2 regions of the Rhodococcus sp. Eu-32 genome follow, and region 1 is predicted to be linked to the other one. Evidence: riboswitches for the same ligand, from Rfam matches in the RefSeq annotation. Region 1 holds a riboswitch; the other holds the start of a gene.
The links. Region 1 has a riboswitch for cyclic di-AMP ahead of DK926_RS10065 (transglycosylase family protein). Riboswitches for the same ligand answer to the same signal wherever they lie in the genome.
Positions count from the first base shown of each region.

Region 2: another riboswitch for cyclic di-AMP. It lies ahead of DK926_RS11780 (C40 family peptidase); the one in region 1 lies ahead of DK926_RS10065 (transglycosylase family protein).

Region 1 is NZ_QGNK01000006.1:236,602-245,939, forward strand. It holds gene DK926_RS10040 (DUF2771 domain-containing protein) at 1-331, shown strand, start outside; gene DK926_RS10045 (cold-shock protein) at 350-763, opposite strand; gene DK926_RS10050 (hypothetical protein) at 913-1,128, shown strand; gene DK926_RS10055 (YccF domain-containing protein) at 1,141-1,512, shown strand; cyclic di-AMP (ydaO/yuaA leader) riboswitch at 1,791-1,981, shown strand; gene DK926_RS10065 (transglycosylase family protein) at 1,990-2,604, shown strand; gene DK926_RS10070 (hypothetical protein) at 2,665-2,853, opposite strand; gene DK926_RS10075 (helicase-associated domain-containing protein) at 2,915-5,185, shown strand; gene DK926_RS10080 (DNA repair helicase XPB) at 5,304-6,959, shown strand; gene DK926_RS10085 (DUF3239 domain-containing protein) at 6,982-7,647, shown strand; gene DK926_RS10090 (LLM class F420-dependent oxidoreductase) at 7,648-8,634, opposite strand; gene DK926_RS10095 (sigma-70 family RNA polymerase sigma factor) at 8,678-9,338, shown strand, end outside.
Region 2 is NZ_QGNK01000008.1:57,101-66,438, reverse strand. It holds gene DK926_RS11795 (glycosyltransferase family 4 protein) at 4-1,131, opposite strand; gene DK926_RS11790 (basic secretory family protein) at 1,146-2,447, opposite strand; gene DK926_RS11785 (C40 family peptidase) at 2,467-3,525, opposite strand; gene DK926_RS11780 (C40 family peptidase) at 3,903-4,478, opposite strand; cyclic di-AMP (ydaO/yuaA leader) riboswitch at 4,498-4,657, opposite strand; gene DK926_RS27260 (hypothetical protein) at 4,773-4,946, opposite strand; gene DK926_RS11770 (DEDD exonuclease domain-containing protein) at 5,204-6,928, shown strand; gene DK926_RS11765 (Lrp/AsnC ligand binding domain-containing protein) at 6,999-7,274, shown strand; gene trpD (anthranilate phosphoribosyltransferase) at 7,287-8,360, opposite strand; gene DK926_RS11755 (hypothetical protein) at 8,438-8,917, opposite strand; gene DK926_RS11750 (heme-copper oxidase subunit III) at 9,069-9,338, shown strand, end outside.

The DNA of each region.
Region 1 (9,338 bases):
CGTAGACCAGCCTTTGTGCGGCAGTGACGGCGAGAGCGTCACTCTGCCGGTACGCGAGGGACGTCCGCTCCAGCTGTCGCTACCGAGCGAGATCGCGTCGGCGCCGTGGATTCTCGCCGCCGTGTACTCCGACGAGTCGGGAAGCGACGCCGTCGAAACCGACACCCTGTACCTCCCCGACTCGACCTCGGCGGTGACGGTCCCGCCGGTCGACGACCAGGGTCGTGCGCTGCTGGGCGTCGAGGTCCGACTGCCGTCCGGCGTCATCGACACCGACACCCAGCAGGAAGAGATCGTCAGTCACGCGATCTGGTCGATCGCGACGGCCTGAGCGGAGATCGTTTCTTGCTCAGCTGTCCAGTTCCCGGGCCACCGCGCGCACGACCTCGGAGATCTTCTGCGCGGTCTTGCGGTCCGGGTACTTACCCTTGCGCAGCTCCGGCTGAATGGTTGCCTCGAGCAACGTGATCATGTCCTCGACCATGCCGTGCAACTGGTCCGGAGTGTGTTTCCGCTCCACTGGCTCACGCCGGTTCGCGCTGTTCTGCCGCACCGACGGGGCAGGTTCGAGCACCTTCAGGCTGAGCGCCTGAGGACCGCGTCGACCGGCAGCCATGCCGAACTCGACCTTCTGGCCCGCCTTGAGGCCCTCGACGCCGGGAGGAAGCGCAGACGAACGAACGTAGACGTCCTCTCCCTCTTCCTGCGAGAGAAAGCCGAAACCCTTGTCGACGTCGTACCACTTCACCTTGCCGGTCGGCACTGCGCTCACCCGTCCATTCGCTCGAAGTACTTCCACACAACAGTCGCGCCCCACATACGAACGTAGGACGCGAATACTGCAGTCTACAGCGGAGGGCATCTGCGAGGCATCTGCGTTTTCGTTCGCAGCCCAGCCGCTAAGTTGGTGACGTGCCCGATTCGCGCCCCCACCGCAACACACTGCTTCGCGTCGCACTGACGATCTTCGCCGTCGGCCTGCTGGCGATCGTGGCCATCTTTCTCGTTCCCGCGATCACGAACGAGGAACCGCCACTGTGGCTTTATCTGACTGCAATGCTCGCGTCGCCCCTCGGCTTCGTTCTGGCGCTAGTGTTTGCGCTGATGTCCGGTAGACGTGCGAGGTAGAGGGGCCGACAAGTGCGAGTGATCCTGAACGTCATCTGGCTGATCTTCGGCGGACTCTGGCTGGCACTCGGCTATTTCGCGGCGGGCATCGTCTGCTGCATTCTCATCATCACCATTCCGTTCGGCATCGCGTCGTTCCGCGTGGGCGTCTATGCGCTGTGGCCGTTCGGCAAGACCGTCGTCGAGAAACCGACCGCCGGAGTCGCGTCGTTGATCGGCAACGTGATCTGGGTGATCGTCGCCGGCATCTGGCTCGCGATCGGTCACATCGTCACGGCGGTCGCGATGGCGATCACGATCATCGGGATTCCACTCGCCATCGCGAACCTGAAGATGATCCCGATCTCTCTGATGCCACTCGGCAAGGACATCGTCGACGCCTGATCACTTCAGCCCCTCCTGCCCCATTCCGGCTGGATGTGACTTCTGTCACATAACAGCGGCATAACGGAAGGGCAACGAGCGGGCGACGCCGACGCATCACCGCCGCTAGCTGGGAGTTCGCCGGCCCCGCTTTCCGTTATCCGAACGACTGTGGCCGCGGCCCCCGAAATCGACAGTTACCAAATGGTGACACTCCGCCGGAACTTCAGTACGGTCATCAGCGGCTGAGAAACTTCGGCCGAATCCGTACCCGCAGCGCCCAACCTCGTCCCGCGGAAACGGAACCCTCGACGAACTACCCAGGGGACGAGGACGGGGGACCCACACGTCCTCTCGGATAACCGGAAAGCGTTGCCCGGCAACGATTTCCTTGGGGTGAAGCCCGACAGTTCCTCCGGAACGGTTGGGCCGGGCTACCTCTCAGCCCGAACCCGACAGCTGACCTCGCAGGCGCCAGTGGAGAGGATTTCAATTCGTATGAGCGGACGTCATCGCAAGCCGACCACCACCGGCCGCACGGTTGCCAAGGTCGCCGTCACCGGCGCCATCATGGGCACCGCGGGTATCGCCTTCTCGGGCACCGCGAACGCGGCCCCCGACTCGGACTGGGATCGCCTCGCACAGTGCGAAGCAGGCGGTAACTGGGCCATCAACACCGGCAACGGTTTCCAGGGCGGCCTGCAGTTCTCTCCGAGCACCTGGACGTCGCACGGCGGCGGACAGTATGCAGCGTCGGCCAACCAGGCCACCCGTGAAGAGCAGATCGCCGTCGCCGAGAAGGTCCTCGCATCGCAGGGTTGGGGCGCATGGCCCTCCTGCTCGTCGAGCCTCGGACTGAGCAGCGCGCCCACCGAGCGCAGCGTTCCTGCCTCGCCGCAGTCCGCTCCCGAAGCCCCGAAGCTTCCGGACCTCACCAGCATCCCGACGGTCGACGGCACCGCCGAGGTCATCGACGGCATCACGACCGCCGTGCAGACCATCACCAACGATCCGCAGATCACGTCCTTCATCCAGGACGCGACCAAGGGCATCCAGCTCGACCCGCAGATCGTCGAGTTCTACCAGGCCAACAAGGCATTCCTGCCTCAGTAAGCGCCGCACGTACGCGAAAGGCCCCCGAGATTCTCGGGGGCCTTTCGCGTATCTGTTCTTCTAACGGTTGACGACGGTCACCGGGTGCGCGTACGGCAGCTGCTCCACCGGCAACGGGAACTCCGTCTCCTCGCCGAACGGGGACAGGCCTCCCGATCGGGAGGACGAGAGCTCGGTCACCGCGTGATCGCCACGAGCGGTTTCGGGCCAGCCTGGATCGACATAGGGCTTCTTCGACTTGTTCACCATGCGCCCATTTTGACACCTGCGACGCGCCGTACACCAGCCCAGGTCTCTAATCTGTAAAGCAATGACCGATACAGCAGTGGCTTCGGACCTCGCGGCGTGGCTGAGATCCCGTACCGACACCGAGCTCGTCACCACCCTGACGCTGCGGCCGGACCTGACCGTGCCGCCGCCGTCGACCATCGGGGTGCTCGCCGGGCGTGCCGAACAGCGAGCCTCGATCCTGCGCGCCGCGGACACGCTGGACACTCTCACGCTGACGATTCTCGAGATGCTCGCCATCGAAGGCGCGCACGAAATGCCGGTCACGCGGGCCCAGCTCGACGCGATCATCGCCAAACGAGCCACGGGCAAGGCCGTCGACCGCGCACTCACGTCGTTGCGCGACCGTGCACTCGTCTGGGGCACGACGTCGCTGCGCATGGTTCCTGCCGCTCGTGACGCCGTGCCCTGGCGCGTCGGCCGCATTCTCGACGCCACCGAGCAGCTCACCGCCGAGCAGATCACCGCAGCGCTCGCCGAGCTGGACGACAGCGAACGTAGCCTGCTCGAGACGCTGGCAAGGTCGTCGCCCACCGGCAGGACGAGGGACGCAGCACCCGACACTCCCCCCGATCGGCCGGTGCAGAAACTCCTGCGCGCAGGTCTGCTGATCTGGCTCGACGAGCAGACCGTCGAACTGCCGCACCAGGTCGGACAGACGCTGCGCGGCGAACCCGTCTCCGATCCGACGTCGCTGACACCCCCCAAGCCCGCGACCAGCAAATTGACCGCGGCCGACGTCAACGCCGCTGCGGCAGGCGAGGCACTCGAACTGATTCGGCACTGCGGGGCCGTCGTGCAGGCGTTGTCCGACACCCCGGCTCCGGCACTGAAGGCCGGTGGCCTCGGTGTCCGCGAGATCAAACGCATCGCTAAAGTCACCGGGCTCGACGACACCCGCGTCGGACTGCTCGTCGAATTGCTCGCGGCCGCGTCGCTCATCTCGAGCGGCACCCCGGACCCGCTGCCACCGAACGATTCCGGTGAGGACTACTGGGCACCGACGTCGGCCGTCGACGCATGGACGAACGGCACGACCGCCGCCAAGTGGCACACGCTCGCGTCGGCGTGGCTCGATCTGCAGCGCGCGCCGTGGCTGATCGGGATGCGTGATCCCAACGACAAGCCTGTCGCTGCATTGTCCGACGAAGTGCGCTCCCCCGCCGCACCGCGTGACCGGCGGACCATCCTCGAGTACCTGGCCGACCTGGGAACGGGTGTGGCAGCGGGTGAGATCGACATCTCGCGTGGACTGGCGTGGCGTCGTCCCCGGTCGGCGGCCCGGTTCTCACCGCGGCCGGTCTCCCGCATGCTCGCCGAGGCGACGGCACTGAGCATCGTCGCGCGCGGGGCACTGTCGACACCCGGCAAGGCGCTGCTGCACGGCGGCGACGCGGAAGCGGAGATGCGCGACGCGCTCCCCACCCCGATCGACTACGTGCTGGTGCAGGCCGACCTCACCCTCGTCGCGCCCGGACCGCTCGAACCGGAGTTGTCGGACCGCATCGACCTCGTCGCCGACGTCGAATCCGCAGGTGCCGCGACGATGTACCGCATCACCGACGACAGCCTGCGCCGCGCACTCGACGTCGGAATGTCCGCATCCGAACTGCACTCGCTCTTCGAGGTGCACTCGCGCACGCCGGTGCCGCAGGGCCTGACCTACCTGATCGACGACGTCGCCCGCAGGCACGGGCGGTTGCGCGCGGGTGTGGCGTCGTCGTTCGTGCGGTGCGAGGACCCGGCGCTGCTGGCCGAGGTGCTGAAGTCGCCTGCATCCGAGCAGTTGGCGCTCCGCGGACTTGCCCCGACGGTGGCGATCTCGCAGGCGCCGCTGGCCGAGGTCCTGGCCGTGCTGTCCGCGGCCGGGTTCGCGCCTGCCGGTGAGGACGCCAGCGGCGCCATCGTCGACCTGCGTACCCACGGCGCCCGCGTGCCCGCGCGTCGGCACCGTCCGACGTACCGGAACCAGGCGGTCCCGACCGAGGAACAACTCGGACGGCTCGTCACCGAGCTGCGCGCCGGGGAGCGGGCAGCATCGGCGGGCGGCAAGACCGTTCGCTCCGACGGCACCCGCGCGACCGGGTCCGCGACGATGGCCCTGCTGCAGACGGCCGTCAAGGTGCGTCGCAGCGTGTCCATCGGGTACGTCGACGCCCAAGGTGTCGCGTCGCAACGCGTCGTGGACCCGGTGAGCGTCGGCGGCGGGCAGCTCGACGCGTTCGACCCGGCAACCGGGGTCGTCCGGCGATTCACTCTGCACCGCATCACGTCGGTGGCGCTCGTGGAATGAGGCGGCTGCGCCGCACGTGCGCGCGAATGTACAGCCGGCTATACATTCGCGCGCACGTGCGCCGACGGCGCCTCGTGTGGACAATGGAAGAATTGCGCACTTTCCGTAGGAGGAATCGGTGACCGACGGACCCCTCATCGTCCAGTCCGACAAGACGCTGTTGCTCGAGATCGACCACCCGCAGGCAGGCGAAGCCCGCGGCGCCATCGCGCCGTTCGCGGAGCTCGAACGCGCGCCCGAGCACGTCCACACGTATCGCATCACGCCCCTCGCGCTGTGGAACGCGCGCGCCGCCGGTCACGACGCCGAACAGGTCGTCGACGCACTGGTCAACTACTCGCGCTACGCGGTCCCGCAGCCGCTGCTTGTCGACATCGTCGACACGATGGCCCGCTACGGCCGTCTGCAGCTGGTCAAGAACCCGGCCCACGGGCTGTCGCTCGTCAGCCTCGACCGTGCCGTGCTGACCGAGGTCATGCGTCACAAGAAGATCGCGCCCATGCTCGGCGCCAAGGTCGACGACGACACCGTCATCGTCCACCCGAGCGAGCGCGGTCACCTCAAGCAGATGCTGCTGAAGATCGGCTGGCCCGCCGAGGACCTCGCCGGGTACGTCGACGGCGAAGCGCACCCGATCGATCTCGACCAGGAAGGCGGCCACTGGTCGCTGCGCGACTACCAGGAGATGGCGGCCGACTCGTTCTGGGCGGGCGGCAGTGGCGTCGTCGTGCTCCCCTGTGGCGCGGGCAAGACGATGGTCGGCGCTGCCGCGATGGCCAAGGCGAAGGCGACGACGCTCATCCTCGTCACCAATACCGTCGCCGGCAGGCAGTGGAAGCGCGAGCTGATCGCGCGCACGTCGCTGACCGAGGACGAGATCGGGGAATACTCGGGCGAGCGCAAGGAGATCCGCCCGGTCACGATCGCGACGTACCAGGTGATCACGCGTCGTACCAAGGGTGAATACAAGCACCTGGAGTTGTTCGACTCCCGCGACTGGGGCCTGGTCATCTACGACGAGGTCCATCTGCTGCCCGCACCGGTCTTCCGTATGACGGCCGACCTGCAGTCGCGTCGACGCCTCGGGCTCACCGCGACGCTCGTGCGTGAGGACGGCCGCGAGGGCGACGTCTTCTCGCTCATCGGCCCCAAGCGGTACGACGCACCGTGGAAGGACATCGAGGCGCAGGGCTGGATCGCGCCCGCCGAGTGCATCGAGGTCCGTGTCACGCTGACGGACGCCGAGCGTATGGCCTACGCCGTCGCCGAGCCGGAAGAGCGCTACAAGCTGTGCTCGACGGCCCACACCAAGATCGCCGTCGTGAAGTCGATTCTCGCCAAACACGAGGACGCACCCACGTTGGTGATCGGCGCCTATCTCGACCAGCTCGAGGAGCTCGGTGAGGCGCTGAACGCGCCGGTGATCCAGGGGTCGACGAGAAACAAGGAACGAGAGCAGCTGTTCGACGCGTTCCGCCGCGGTGAGATCCAGACGTTGGTGGTCAGCAAGGTGGCCAACTTCTCGATCGATCTACCGGAAGCGTCTGTGGCAGTGCAGGTTTCGGGCACGTTCGGATCGCGCCAGGAAGAGGCGCAGCGCCTCGGACGACTGCTGCGACCGAAACACGACGGCGGACAGGCGCACTTCTACTCCGTCGTCTCCCGGGACACGCTCGACGCGGAGTACGCCGCACACCGCCAGCGTTTCCTGGCCGAGCAGGGGTACGCCTACCGCATCACGGACGCCGACGACATGCTCGGTCCCGCGATCTGACAGACGTGCTAATAATGGGCGTGTGCGCCAATTCCAGTTTCCTGTCGACGTAGCCCACGCCAAGTCGGTGAACGAGACGATGGCCGACGTACGCAGGCTTCGCGTGTCGGCCATCGTGACCGCGGTGGTGCTGATCGGCGCCGGAATCTGGTTCTTCTGGTTGGCACATCCGTGGTCGTACATCCTCGGCGCGGTGTTCTTGATCACGGCCGCGACGTCGCTGTGGGTCACGGTCTGGGCCCCGCGCAAGGTCGGCACCGTCGAGGACCTCTACGCGAAGGGCGGCCTCGTGCCGGCGGTCATCGCGGAGAAGCGGGCGCGCGGTGTGACGTTGCTGGCGCTCGTCGACATCGCGAAACCCGACGCGGACACGCGTCATTTCGCACTGGTCACCCGCAGCATTCGAACACTTCCCGGCCACGAATTGGTGGAAGGCGAACTGGTTCCGTCCATTTCGGTGCTCGCCGACCGCAACAAGAACACGATCGGCGACACCTGGCAGATGGTGTCCCCCATGCCGATCGCATGGGGAACCACCGACAAGACGATCATCGCGCGCGCGACGGCCGAGATCTCCGACGAGGAATGGGCCTTGCTCGTCGCGAACATCGGTCTGTCGGCGAAGGTGCGTGAGGCCGACAACCAGCAGTTGCTCGTCGACCCGCACGACCTTCCCGACGACCTCTGATCAGCTCAGTGCTGGAATGACCTCGCGCTCGAAGAGTTCGATGCCGGAGCGGTCGTAGGCCGCTTCGGGGAAGTAGAAGATGCCGTAGCCGAGGCCCTTCTCCTTCAACGCGGTGAGGTTCTCGACGATCTGCTCGGGCGTTCCGACGCCGGGCAATCCGCGGAACGCGCCGAGGGCAGCGTCCGCCTTCTCCGCACCCACGTGCTTGGCAAGACGCTCCTCGAGCTGCTTCAGCCGATCCTGCACCTCGGCCTCGCTGGAACCGATCGCGACGTTGTAGTTGGCCGAGCGAACGATGGCGTCGAAGTCGCGGCCGAGTGTGCGGCAGTGGCCTTCGAGCAGCTCGGACTTGCGAGTGAATCCTTCGAGGGTGCCGTCGAAGTTGGTGTAGTTCGCGTACTTCGCCGCGATCTTCAGCGTCACCTTCTCGCCGCCGCCTGCAATCCACAGCGGAATTCCGCCGTCCTGCAACGGCTTCGGCCATACACGCGCGCCGTCGACCTGGTAGTACGTACCGTCGAGCGTCGCCGAGCCCGTCTCCCATGCCTGCTTGAAGATCTGCACACCCTCGTCGAGCGCCCCGAGGCGATCACCCGCCTTCGGGAAGCCGTACCCGTACGCACGCCACTCGTGCTCGTACCACCCTGCGCCGATTCCCATCTCGACGCGTCCACCGGACACGAGATCCACGGTAGCGGCGACCTTTGCGAGGTAAGCAGGGTTGCGGTAGGCCATGGCGGTGCACATCTGACCGAGCCGGATACGCGACGTCGACGCCGCGAACGCGGACATCAGTGTCCACGCCTCGTGCGTCGCCTCCTCGGTGGGCTCGGGGACCGTGTGGAAGTGGTCGTAGACCCACAGCGACTCCCACGGGCCGGAGTCGGCAGCCGTCGCCAGGGTGCGCATCACCTCCCACTGGTCCGAAGGATCGATGTCGACGAGATCGAGTCGCCAGCCTTGAGGAACGAACAGTCCGAATCGCATGCTTCGAATCGTACCGAGCAGCTCGGTAATAGACTGCTCGTCCATGAGCACCAGCTCGCTCGTCGAACGCTTTCAGACGCATCGAAACCACCTGTTGGCGGTCGGCTACCGCGTGACCGGGAGCGTCGTCGACGCCGAGGACGCGGTGCAGGAGAGCTGGATCAGGTTGTCCTCGGCCGAATCGGACTCCATCGACGATCTTCGTGCCTGGCTCACCACCGTCGTCGGCCGTATCTGTCTCGATCGACTGAAGTCGGCCGCATCTCGACGCGAAAGCTATGTCGGACAATGGCTTCCGGAACCGATCGTGTCTACTGCGAGCGCACCTGGCGACGACCCTCTCGACGTCGTCGTCAGAACGGAGGACACGCGGCTCGCGGCCCTCGTCGTGCTCGACACGCTCTCGCCCGCGCAGCGCGTCGCGTTCGTCCTGCACGACGGCTTCTCCGTCCCGTTCGACGCCATCGCGTCGGTTCTGGACGTGACACCGGCCGCTGCCCGGCAGTTGGCGTCGCGCGCCCGCAAGCAGGTCGACCACGCGCCGGTCCCCGTCCCCGACGCCGAGCACAACATCGCTGTCACCCGATTCATGACGGCCTTGGCGACGGGCGACCTCGATCGCGTCGTCGCTGCGCTGCATCCGGACTGTCGCACGATCGGCGACAGCGGCGGCACGACGCGGACCGCGGTGCAGATCGTGCACG
Region 2 (9,338 bases), on a different contig from region 1:
GCATCAGCGCATGAACGAACGGAGACGCTGGGCCAGAGTGTCCCAGCGCCACTCTTTCTCGACCCAGGCCCGGCCCGCGTTGCCCATCGATGCAGCGAGGGTCGGGTCGGCGAGCAGACGCACCAGCGCATCGACGATCTCCTGCGTCGATCGACCGTCGACGACGTATCCGGTCTTGTTCTGCTGCACCGTTTCCGGTGCGCCGCCGGACATTCCGGCCACGACGGGTACACCCGTCGCGGACGCTTCGAGGTAGACGATGCCGAGACCCTCGACGTCGAGTCCGGCACCACGAGTCCGGCTCGGCATCGCGAAGACGTCGGCGATGGTGTGGTGTGCGGCGAGTTCCGCGGACGGCACCGTGCCCGTGAAGATCACGTGCTTCTCGACGCCCGCCGTGCGCGCGAGTTCGCGGAGCGCGCCCTCGTACGGGCCGCCGCCGACGATCACCAGGACGGCACCGTCGACGCGCTCACGCACCGCGGCGATCGACCGAATCAACATGTCCTGCCCCTTGCGCGGAACGAGGCGTGACAGGCAGAGAACGGTGGGCCGATCCCCCAATCCGTAACGCGCACGGAGCTCTTCACGCGCACCGGGGTCCGGTGCGAAGCGTGTGGTGTCGACGCCGGGCGGGAGGTGTTCGAGAGCGGCCTGCGCGCCGAACGCCGACGCGAATCGCTTGCGCGTGTACTTGCTGACGTACGTGACCGTGTCGACGGAGTTCCCGATCAGTCGAAGCGTGCCTCGCCCGCCGGGCACCATCGACCAGCCCACCTCGTGGCCGTGGGTGCTCGCGAGAATCGTCTCGGCACCCGCACGTCGCAGCACGGGCGCCATGACGGCGAGCGGCGCTGCAGCACCGAACCAGACGCTGTCGCATTCGTGGGACTGGACCAACGACGCGGCACGACGGGCGACGAGCGGCGTCGGCAGCATCAACGTCGTGGGGTGCCGGACCACCTCGAAGGGCTGGCGTGCATCGAACTTCACGTGACTGTCGCCGCGCCACCGCGGGGCGTAGACCACCAGTTCCTCGGCAGGTAGCTGACTGGCGAACGTGTGCAGGTAGGACTGGATCCCACCGGGCCTGGGCGGAAAGTCGTTCGTCACCAACAAGGTCCGACGCATCGCTCGAGCGTAGGTCAACGTGACTGCGTCGCCACCCACGACCCCCACTGATCAACGACATCGTCGGTCCCGGTACCGAGCACCTCGGAGAACACTCGGTCGACGTCGGCCGCCGACTTCGGCCCGTCGGCCATTCGCTCGTACAGCGACCGGAGTGCGTCCTCGCCGAACCGCTCGGCGACGAACGCCGCCACCGACCACGCCGCTTCGTACGCCAATGTCGACCGCGTGCCGCCCGCGGTGAAATCGCCGTCCACCGGCAGAACCGTCGGCGGTCCCCCGACCGCGACCAGCCTGCTCAGTGTCGGCGCGAGTTGTCCGAACGACGCGCCCGTGTCGCGGTAACCCGAGTAGTCGGCGAATCCTTCGAGCATCCACATCGGAGATCCGTCGACCGTGGTGGACCTGGCGGCGACATGGGTGAGTTCGTGACGCAACACCGATCGTGTCGTGAACTCGGTGAGCCGGTCGGATGCGGCGGGCCCGAACACCACGCGTTGCCCGGCGACGGGTCGGCCCGGGTCGACCTTGTCCGACATCGAGACCGCGGCGACGTTCGCACCTGCGGCATTCTCCCCCACCACCGCGGCAAATTCCTCCGGCGAGCCGGTGACGAACACGACCGCGGCGCGACGCCACTCTTCACCCCAGAAACCGGAGACGGCGTCGATCGCGCCGGGAAGCTCGCGCGCGATTGCGCCTGCGAGCGCCGTCTGCTCCGGATGAGCGACGACGACGGACGTGCCGCCTGCCGTCGAAACCTGCGTCGTGGACACCGGTCCGAAATCCCACGGCCCACGCCACGTGTGTCGGTCGATCCCGGCGACGTCCGCATCGGAGACGATCCGCCATCGGTCGCCGCGCTCGGCGACCAGCAGTGACACCGGCCTGCGCGTCGGGACGTCGTCGGTGCCCTCGATCGAGTAACGGAGAACGACGGACGGCGCCCAGACATCTGCGGCGTTCAACGGCGACGCCACCTCGGACGGGACCGGTGTTTCCGGTTCGTCGACGAGTTCGTATCCCCAGTCCGACAGCGGAACGCCCGAAAGGTTGTCGGCGCGGGAGATCTGAGCCTGCAGGAACTCCGGCGCCGCCGCGGGGTCGACCAGATCGGCCAGCGCGGTGGCGTCGTTCGTGCGCACGGCGTCGGCCCATCGATCGAGCAGCTGTTCGACGCCTTCTCGTCGTTGTTCCTCGTACGGATTCGCAGGCGGCTCCCCGGCGGGCGACGCGGGGGCGTCGGCCACCGGTGCACTGCACGCTGTCAGCAAGGCCATCGCGACGACGACGGCCGCGACCCAGGAACGGGTCACGGCCGATCGGAGTCGTCGATCAGTAGCGACGGGCACCGTAGAACGGGAACGAGGCCATCGACTGCACCTTGACGGGCACGCCGAACGTCGACGCGTGCAGCACGTTGCCGTTGCCCGCGTAGAGCCCCACATGCGAGGCATCTGGATAGAACAGCACGACGTCGCCGGGCTGAAGATCCTTCTGGTCCACCGGCGTTCCGCCTTGGGCCTGAGCCTGGCTGGACCGTGGAAGCGTCTTGCCGACCTGCTTGTAGGCCCACACGACCAGGCCCGAGCAGTCGAACCCGTCGGGACCCGTCGCGCCCCAGACGTACGGCTTTCCGATCTGCGTCATGCCTGCTTGCAACGCCGCGATTCCCGATCCCGGGACGAGGTTCTGCAGGATCTTGTTCAGATCGAATCCGGGAGGCAGCGGGGTCCCAGCCAGCTCGGCCTGCTGGTCGCTCGACAGCGCACCGTACGCGGCCATGACGTCGGCCATCTGGCTCTGCAGTTCGCTCTGCTTCGCTTGGAGGTCGTCCGAGACCATCTTGGCCTGCTCTGCGGCCGTACGCGCGGCCTCCGCGGCCTGCTCGGCCGCCTGCTCGGCAGTACGTGCGTCCGAGGTGGCTTGTTTGAACTGCTCGACCTGGCGGGCAGTCTCGGCAGAGATGACGTCGAGAGCCGACATCTGGTCGAGTAGCTGCTGCGGGGAGTCGCTCACCATGACCGCGAAGAGGCGGTTGGTTCTTCCACCCTGGTAGTTGACGTTCGCGACCTTGTCGATCGCCGGCTTCAACTGCGCGAGTGCGTCTTCCGCCGCCTGCAGCGCCACCCGATGGGTGTCCACGGAGGCCTCCGCGTCGCGCTGGGCCGCAGTCTTGGCGTCCAGGTCGATCTGAGCGTTGTGCAGGGCCTCGGTGGTCTGCTCCGATTCGCGAGACAGGTCGGCGAGGCGGGTCTGAGCATCGGTCGCGCTGCCGATCTGCGGCTGCGCGTGCGCGATCGCCGTCGGGCTCGCGAGGAGGCACGCAGCCAGAGCAGCGGTCAGCACAGCGCGTTTGGAACGAGTGACGCGTTTGACGGTCGGTGTCGCCACGAGGAGGTGACTCTCCGTTCTTGCCGAGACCACCGGATCGAACCGCGCAAACGGCCCCTCGGTGGGGATAACAATTCGAAAACGAACCATACCCACGGACTAGGTCTTGTGGACAGGTTTGACGTCGGCAATTCGCCGGAATTCCCGCACGAACGGTACGTGAATTCCTGACGAACAGCTTTGCCAGGCTACGAAAAGACGGGATTGCTGTCCATTCGATGCCGAATCGTTGTGACAACCCACAACTTTCCGGCAGGCCGTGACACTGTCGTGTCACGAGGCCTCACACGACGAGAGCAGCACCGGACATCACGAGCCGGTGGGCTCGGTTCCGATGCTGCTCGTCGGTAGATCATGCTGGCGTCCGGTAACAGACGTCAGTAGCGGCGCGCTCCGTCGTACGGCATCGACGCGACCGGTGCGACCTTGACCGGAACACCGGACGTGGACGCGTGAACGACGTTGCCGTTGCCGACGTAGATTCCCGAGTGCGATCCGCCGTAGAAGGAGATCACGTCACCGGGCTGCAAGTCGGACTGAGAAACAGGAGTTCCTGCTGCTGCCTGGTCGTAGCTGGTGCGCGGCAGGCTGATACCGGCCTGCTTGTATGCCCACTGCACGAGACCCGAGCAATCGAAGGAGTCGGGGCCCGACGCACCGTAGACGTACGGGGCACCGATCTTGGACTCTGCGGCCTGAACGGCCTTGGCGGCGGGCGTGACCTGCGGAGCAAAACCTGCGGGAGCACCCGGCAACGCGGGCGCCCTGGGCAGGCCCGGGAGCTCGGTCGGAAGCTGAATGCCCGGGATTTCCGGAACTTCGAAGGTTCCGACGCCGGGGATGGTGATGGGGGCCGCCATTGCGGGAGCAGCGGGAAGGACCACTGCGCCGGCTGTGATCGCGCCGGCTATGAGGACTCGACGCAATGAACGGGTTGAAGTGTGTGACGCCACGAGAAGGGGTTGCTCCGTTTCTTCCACTCATCCGCCGACCGAGTTAGCTGACGGGTTCGGGCTGGGAAGATCAGCCCTACCCACCGGCACGCGGTAGCGATTCGGCGGGATTCACCCCAGTGGAAATCGGGTTCCCGGTTCGGGGCTCTCACGAGGTCCCGATTAGGCGGTGACTTGCGACGCCACTCCGGTGTGGATTGGCGAGACTCCGCAAGGTCTCAGGAAGGTTACGAAACGGCATACGTCCGTGTCGACCCCGACGCGCCGGGCAAGCCCTATTAGTTCCGTTTTCGACTACATCGCTTGCTGGTCGGCCTCATGGTCACGGGGCGGTAACGACGAGCTGTCCATCGGCTGATCGTCGTCCGTCACCAGACGCAGACGGGGTACGAGACCGACGTCCGCGAGGACACCCATCGCACCGAGTTCTTCCTGGTCGATGTCGATTTTCGAGGTACGCGAGCGCACGTCCACACGCTCCCCGGAAGGCCACCCCGGCGCCCCGAGAAGGACCGTGACAACGCAGTCCGCGCACGCGATGTCGCGGACCTTGCAATCACTGCAGTCGACAATCATGTGATCCTCGTCTCTTTCATCGTTCGAGCGTCGTCCACAGGCCCGATTCGGCCGTCGAGAGGGAACCTAGCGACGCCCTCCGACACCTTCGGCGACGACGGGTCTCGAGCCCGCATGTTGTCGGTGCTTCCGTCTAGCGTCCAGATCTTGTGAGCCTTCCGATCCAGCTGACGTTCGACGAACTGGACACCCCTCTGCACGACACGACGTTCGTCGTCGTGGACCTCGAGACGACGGGCGCCAGCGCGGACACCGAAGCGATCACCGAGATCGGCGCCGTGAAGATTCGGGGCGGCGAGGTCGTCGGCGAGTTCGCGACGCTCGTCGATCCCGGCCGATCGATCCCGCCGTACATCGTCGAACTCACCGGCATCACGACCGCGATGCTGATCGGCGCACCACGCATCGAACGCGTGCTGCCCGCGTTCCTCGAATTCGCCCAGGGCGCAGTGCTGGTGGCACACAACGCGAGATTCGACATGGGCTTCCTGCGGGCTGCCGCCAGCCGTCTCGACGTCGCCTGGCCCAAGTTCTCGGTCCTGTGCACGGTCAAGCTGGCGCGACGCGTCCTCACCCGCGACGAGGCGCCGTCGGTCAAGCTTTCGGCGTTGGCTTCCCTGTTCCAGGTCAGCACTCGGCCCACCCACCGCGCTCTCGACGACGCACGCGCGACCGTCGACGTCCTGCACGCGTTGATCGAACGCGTCGGAAACCAGGGCGTGCACAGTTACGCCGAACTGGTCGACTACCTGCCGAACGTGTCGTCGGGCCAACGGGCGAAGCGGCACCTCGCCGCCGGCCTGCCGCGGACGCCCGGCGTGTATCTGTTCAAGGGCCCGGGAAACGAGGTGCTGTACGTCGGCACGTCGACCGATCTGCAGCGCCGTGTCCGCAACTACTTCACGGGCTCCGAGACTCGTGGACGCATGAAGGAGATGGTCGACCTCGCCGTCGGCGTCGATCACGTCGAGTGCGCCCACGGGCTCGAAGCCGGAGTGCGCGAACTCCGGCTTCTGAGTGCCCACATTCCTCCGTACAACCGGCGTTCGAAGTTTCCGAAGAAGGGGTGGTGGATCACGACCACCTCGGAGGCTTTTCCTCGTCTGTCGGTCGTCCGTGTACCCACGCCCGGCAGTTTAGGTCCGTTCACGGCGCGAGCCGACGCGGCCGATGCTGCGGCCCTCGTGGCGGAGTACGCGGGAATTCGTACGTGCACCCGCAGGCTCCCCGCGTCGAAGCTGCACGGGGGTGACTGCCCGCCGACGGCGGTCGGTGGATGCGCAGCCGCGTCCTCGGGGCTGCTGTCGGCCGAGGAGTACGCGTCGTATCCCGAGAAGTTCCTGGCTCTCGCAGCAGGTCTCGACGACTCCGTCTTGCTCGCCGCTCGAGCGAAGGTCACCCGGCTGGCGGACTCCGAGCTCTTCGAGTCCGCGGCGCGCCTGCGCGACCGTCTCGCAATCCTCGCCGACATGCTCGCGCGGATGCATCGGCTCGCGGCCGTGGCGGCGATCGCGGAACTCGTGGCGGCCCGACGAACACCCGAGGGTGGGTGGGAGCTCGCGGTCGTCCGCTACGGCCGCCTCACCGGCGCAGCCGTGGCGCCTCGGCGTGTACACCCGATGCCCGTCGTCGAGGCCATCACGGCCTCCGCCGAAACGGTGGTCCCGGACGACACACCGCTGCGCGGCGCGTCACCGGAAGAAGTAGGCCTCATCGCGCGCTGGCTCGACTCCGACGGCGTCCGCATAGTCCGCACCACCGACGGCTGGATGTCGCCCGTCCACGGGGCAGGCAGCTGGCGAGAGTGGTGCCGCACCGCCCGAGAGGTCTCACGACGCGAACACCGTGCCTACGACGACGTCCGACATCGGTGACGGGCCCGCCCTCTAAGCTCGTCCACGTCACGTGCGACCGACGTGTACCCATCGTTCGTGGAGGAGCCCAATGATCAACGCCATCGTCATGATCGACGCCGAGGCGAACGCCATCCCCGAGACCGCTCAGGCGGTGGCCGACGTCGCAGGCGTCACCGAGGTGTATTCGTGCGCAGGCGACGTCGACCTGATCGCGATCGTGAAGGTGCGCGATCACCAGCAGATCGCCGAGGTCGTCACCGGAGGCATCAACAAGGTGCCGGGCGTACTGAACACCGCGACGCACATCGCGTTCCAGTCGTATTCGAGCGCCGACGTCGAAGCAGGCTTCTCCATCGGCGAGTGAGCCGGGTAGTCGTCAGTCCAACTCGTTGGACCGCGTCACCCATCGGGCCAACAAATCCGTGGCTGCACCCGAGTCGATCGCCGTCGCCGCGCGAGTGAGCCCCGACGCCACCGCGGGGACCAACCCGTCGGCGTTCAGCCCGTCGGTGATTCCGCAGTGAGCCGCCAGCGCGGCAGCAGCGTTCAGCAGAACCGCGTCGCGCACCGGCCCGGTCTCCCCCGCGAACACCGCCCGCGCGACGCCTGCGTTGTACATCGCGTCACCGCCGCGCAGCGCGTCGATGGGTACGAGGTCGAGTCCGAAGTCCCGTGGGTCCAATGTCGTGGCCGTGACCGACCCGCCGGACACAACGTGCACGGTCGACGTCGTCGACAGCGTGATCTCGTCCAGGCCGTCGTCGCCGCGCACCACCAGTGCGCTGGTGCCCCGTTCGGCGAACACCCCGGCCACCACCGACGCGAGGGACTCGAACGCGCAGCCGATCAATCCGGCCCGAGGACGGCCCGGATTCGTCAGCGGTCCGAGCACGTTGAACGCCGTCGGGATCCCGATCTCCTTGCGCGCCGGGCCCGCGAAGCGCAGTGCCGGGTGGTAGACGGGTGCGAAGCAGAAGCCGATCCCGACGTCGCGAACAGTCTGCGCGACACCGTCCGGCCCCAGCCCGAACTTCACGCCGAGCGCTTCGAGCACGTCCGTCGTACCGCTCTTCGACGACGCGGCCCTGTTTCCGTGCTTGACGACGGGCGCGCCTGCCGCTGCGACGACGACGGCGGCCATCGTCGAGATGTTGACCGTGTCGGCGCCGTCGCCGCCCGTGCCGACGACGTCGACCGAATTCGGCTCGCTCGCAACGAGATTCGCATGCGCAAGCATCGAGTCCGCGAGGCCGCGAACCTCGGCGGACGTCGGACCCTTCATCTTGAGGGCGACACCGAAGGCCGCGATCTGCGCCGCAGTCGCGTTGTCGGACATGATCTCGTCCATCGCCCAACCGGTATCGGCGGCCGACAGATCGGTCGACGACGTCAACGCGCCCAGAATCGACTTCCACGTCCGCTGCGATTCGCCGGCCTTCGGATCGGTCATGTTCTCCCCGTGTCTTCCTGCGCTGACGGCTGTTCGGGCCGACGCACTCGACCCTCTGTCGTGCGCACGAAGCTTAGCTAGGCGCGCTCGGTCGCATCGGCACCAGGTTGCAGCGCATCCCACCCGAGAACGATCCCGCCCCGCCGCTGAGCCAGACCCGCCATTCGCGACCGTTCCTGCGAGCAGTGCAGCGCATCGACGATCTGCACTCGCTGCAATGTCACCGACACTCCGTCCTCGACCGGTAGGCGTCGATCTGCATCGTCGATCGTGATCGTGGCCGCCGGTTCCACGAGCGCGTAGCCGTCCTGCGCCGCGATCGCCGCCGCGTCGGACACCGTGTCCGACGGCAGCACCAGATGGTGACGAAGCACCGCCTCCTTCGTCGCGACGAAACCGCCGTCGTCGGTTCCTCGGTCGAGTGCGGCCGAACAGGATTCGGCGTCGTCGAACGAGGACGCCACTACCACCAGATCGTCGCGAGTGGGGTCCAGAGGCACCGTCTTCGAGCGCGAGAACAACCGCCGGAACCAACCACCACCATCGTTCGTTGACATGAGGCAAGCCTTGCACGACACCGGCCCACCGAGTCGTCCACAGGGCCTGAACTGCGCCTTTCGCGAGAGCGTCGACGGCGCCCCTCGATTCGACGCGCCAAGACCGGACCCGGGTATGCGTTCGGTACTACGGGCAGTCATACTTCTTTCTGTGACGAGCGCTGTAGGGACTCAAGGATCGGCAATCACCCAACGCGTGCACTCGCTGAACCGTCCCAATATGGTCAGCGTCGGCACCATCGTGTGGCTGTCGAGCGAACTCATGTTCTTCGCTGGACTTTTTGCGATGTACTTCGTCGCGAGAGCACAGGCGAATGGAAACTGGCCACCGGAGCCGACCGAACTCAACCTCGCGTTGGCCGTACCGGTCACCGCGGTGCTGATCGCGTCGTCGTTCACCTGCCAGCTCGGCGTCTTCGCC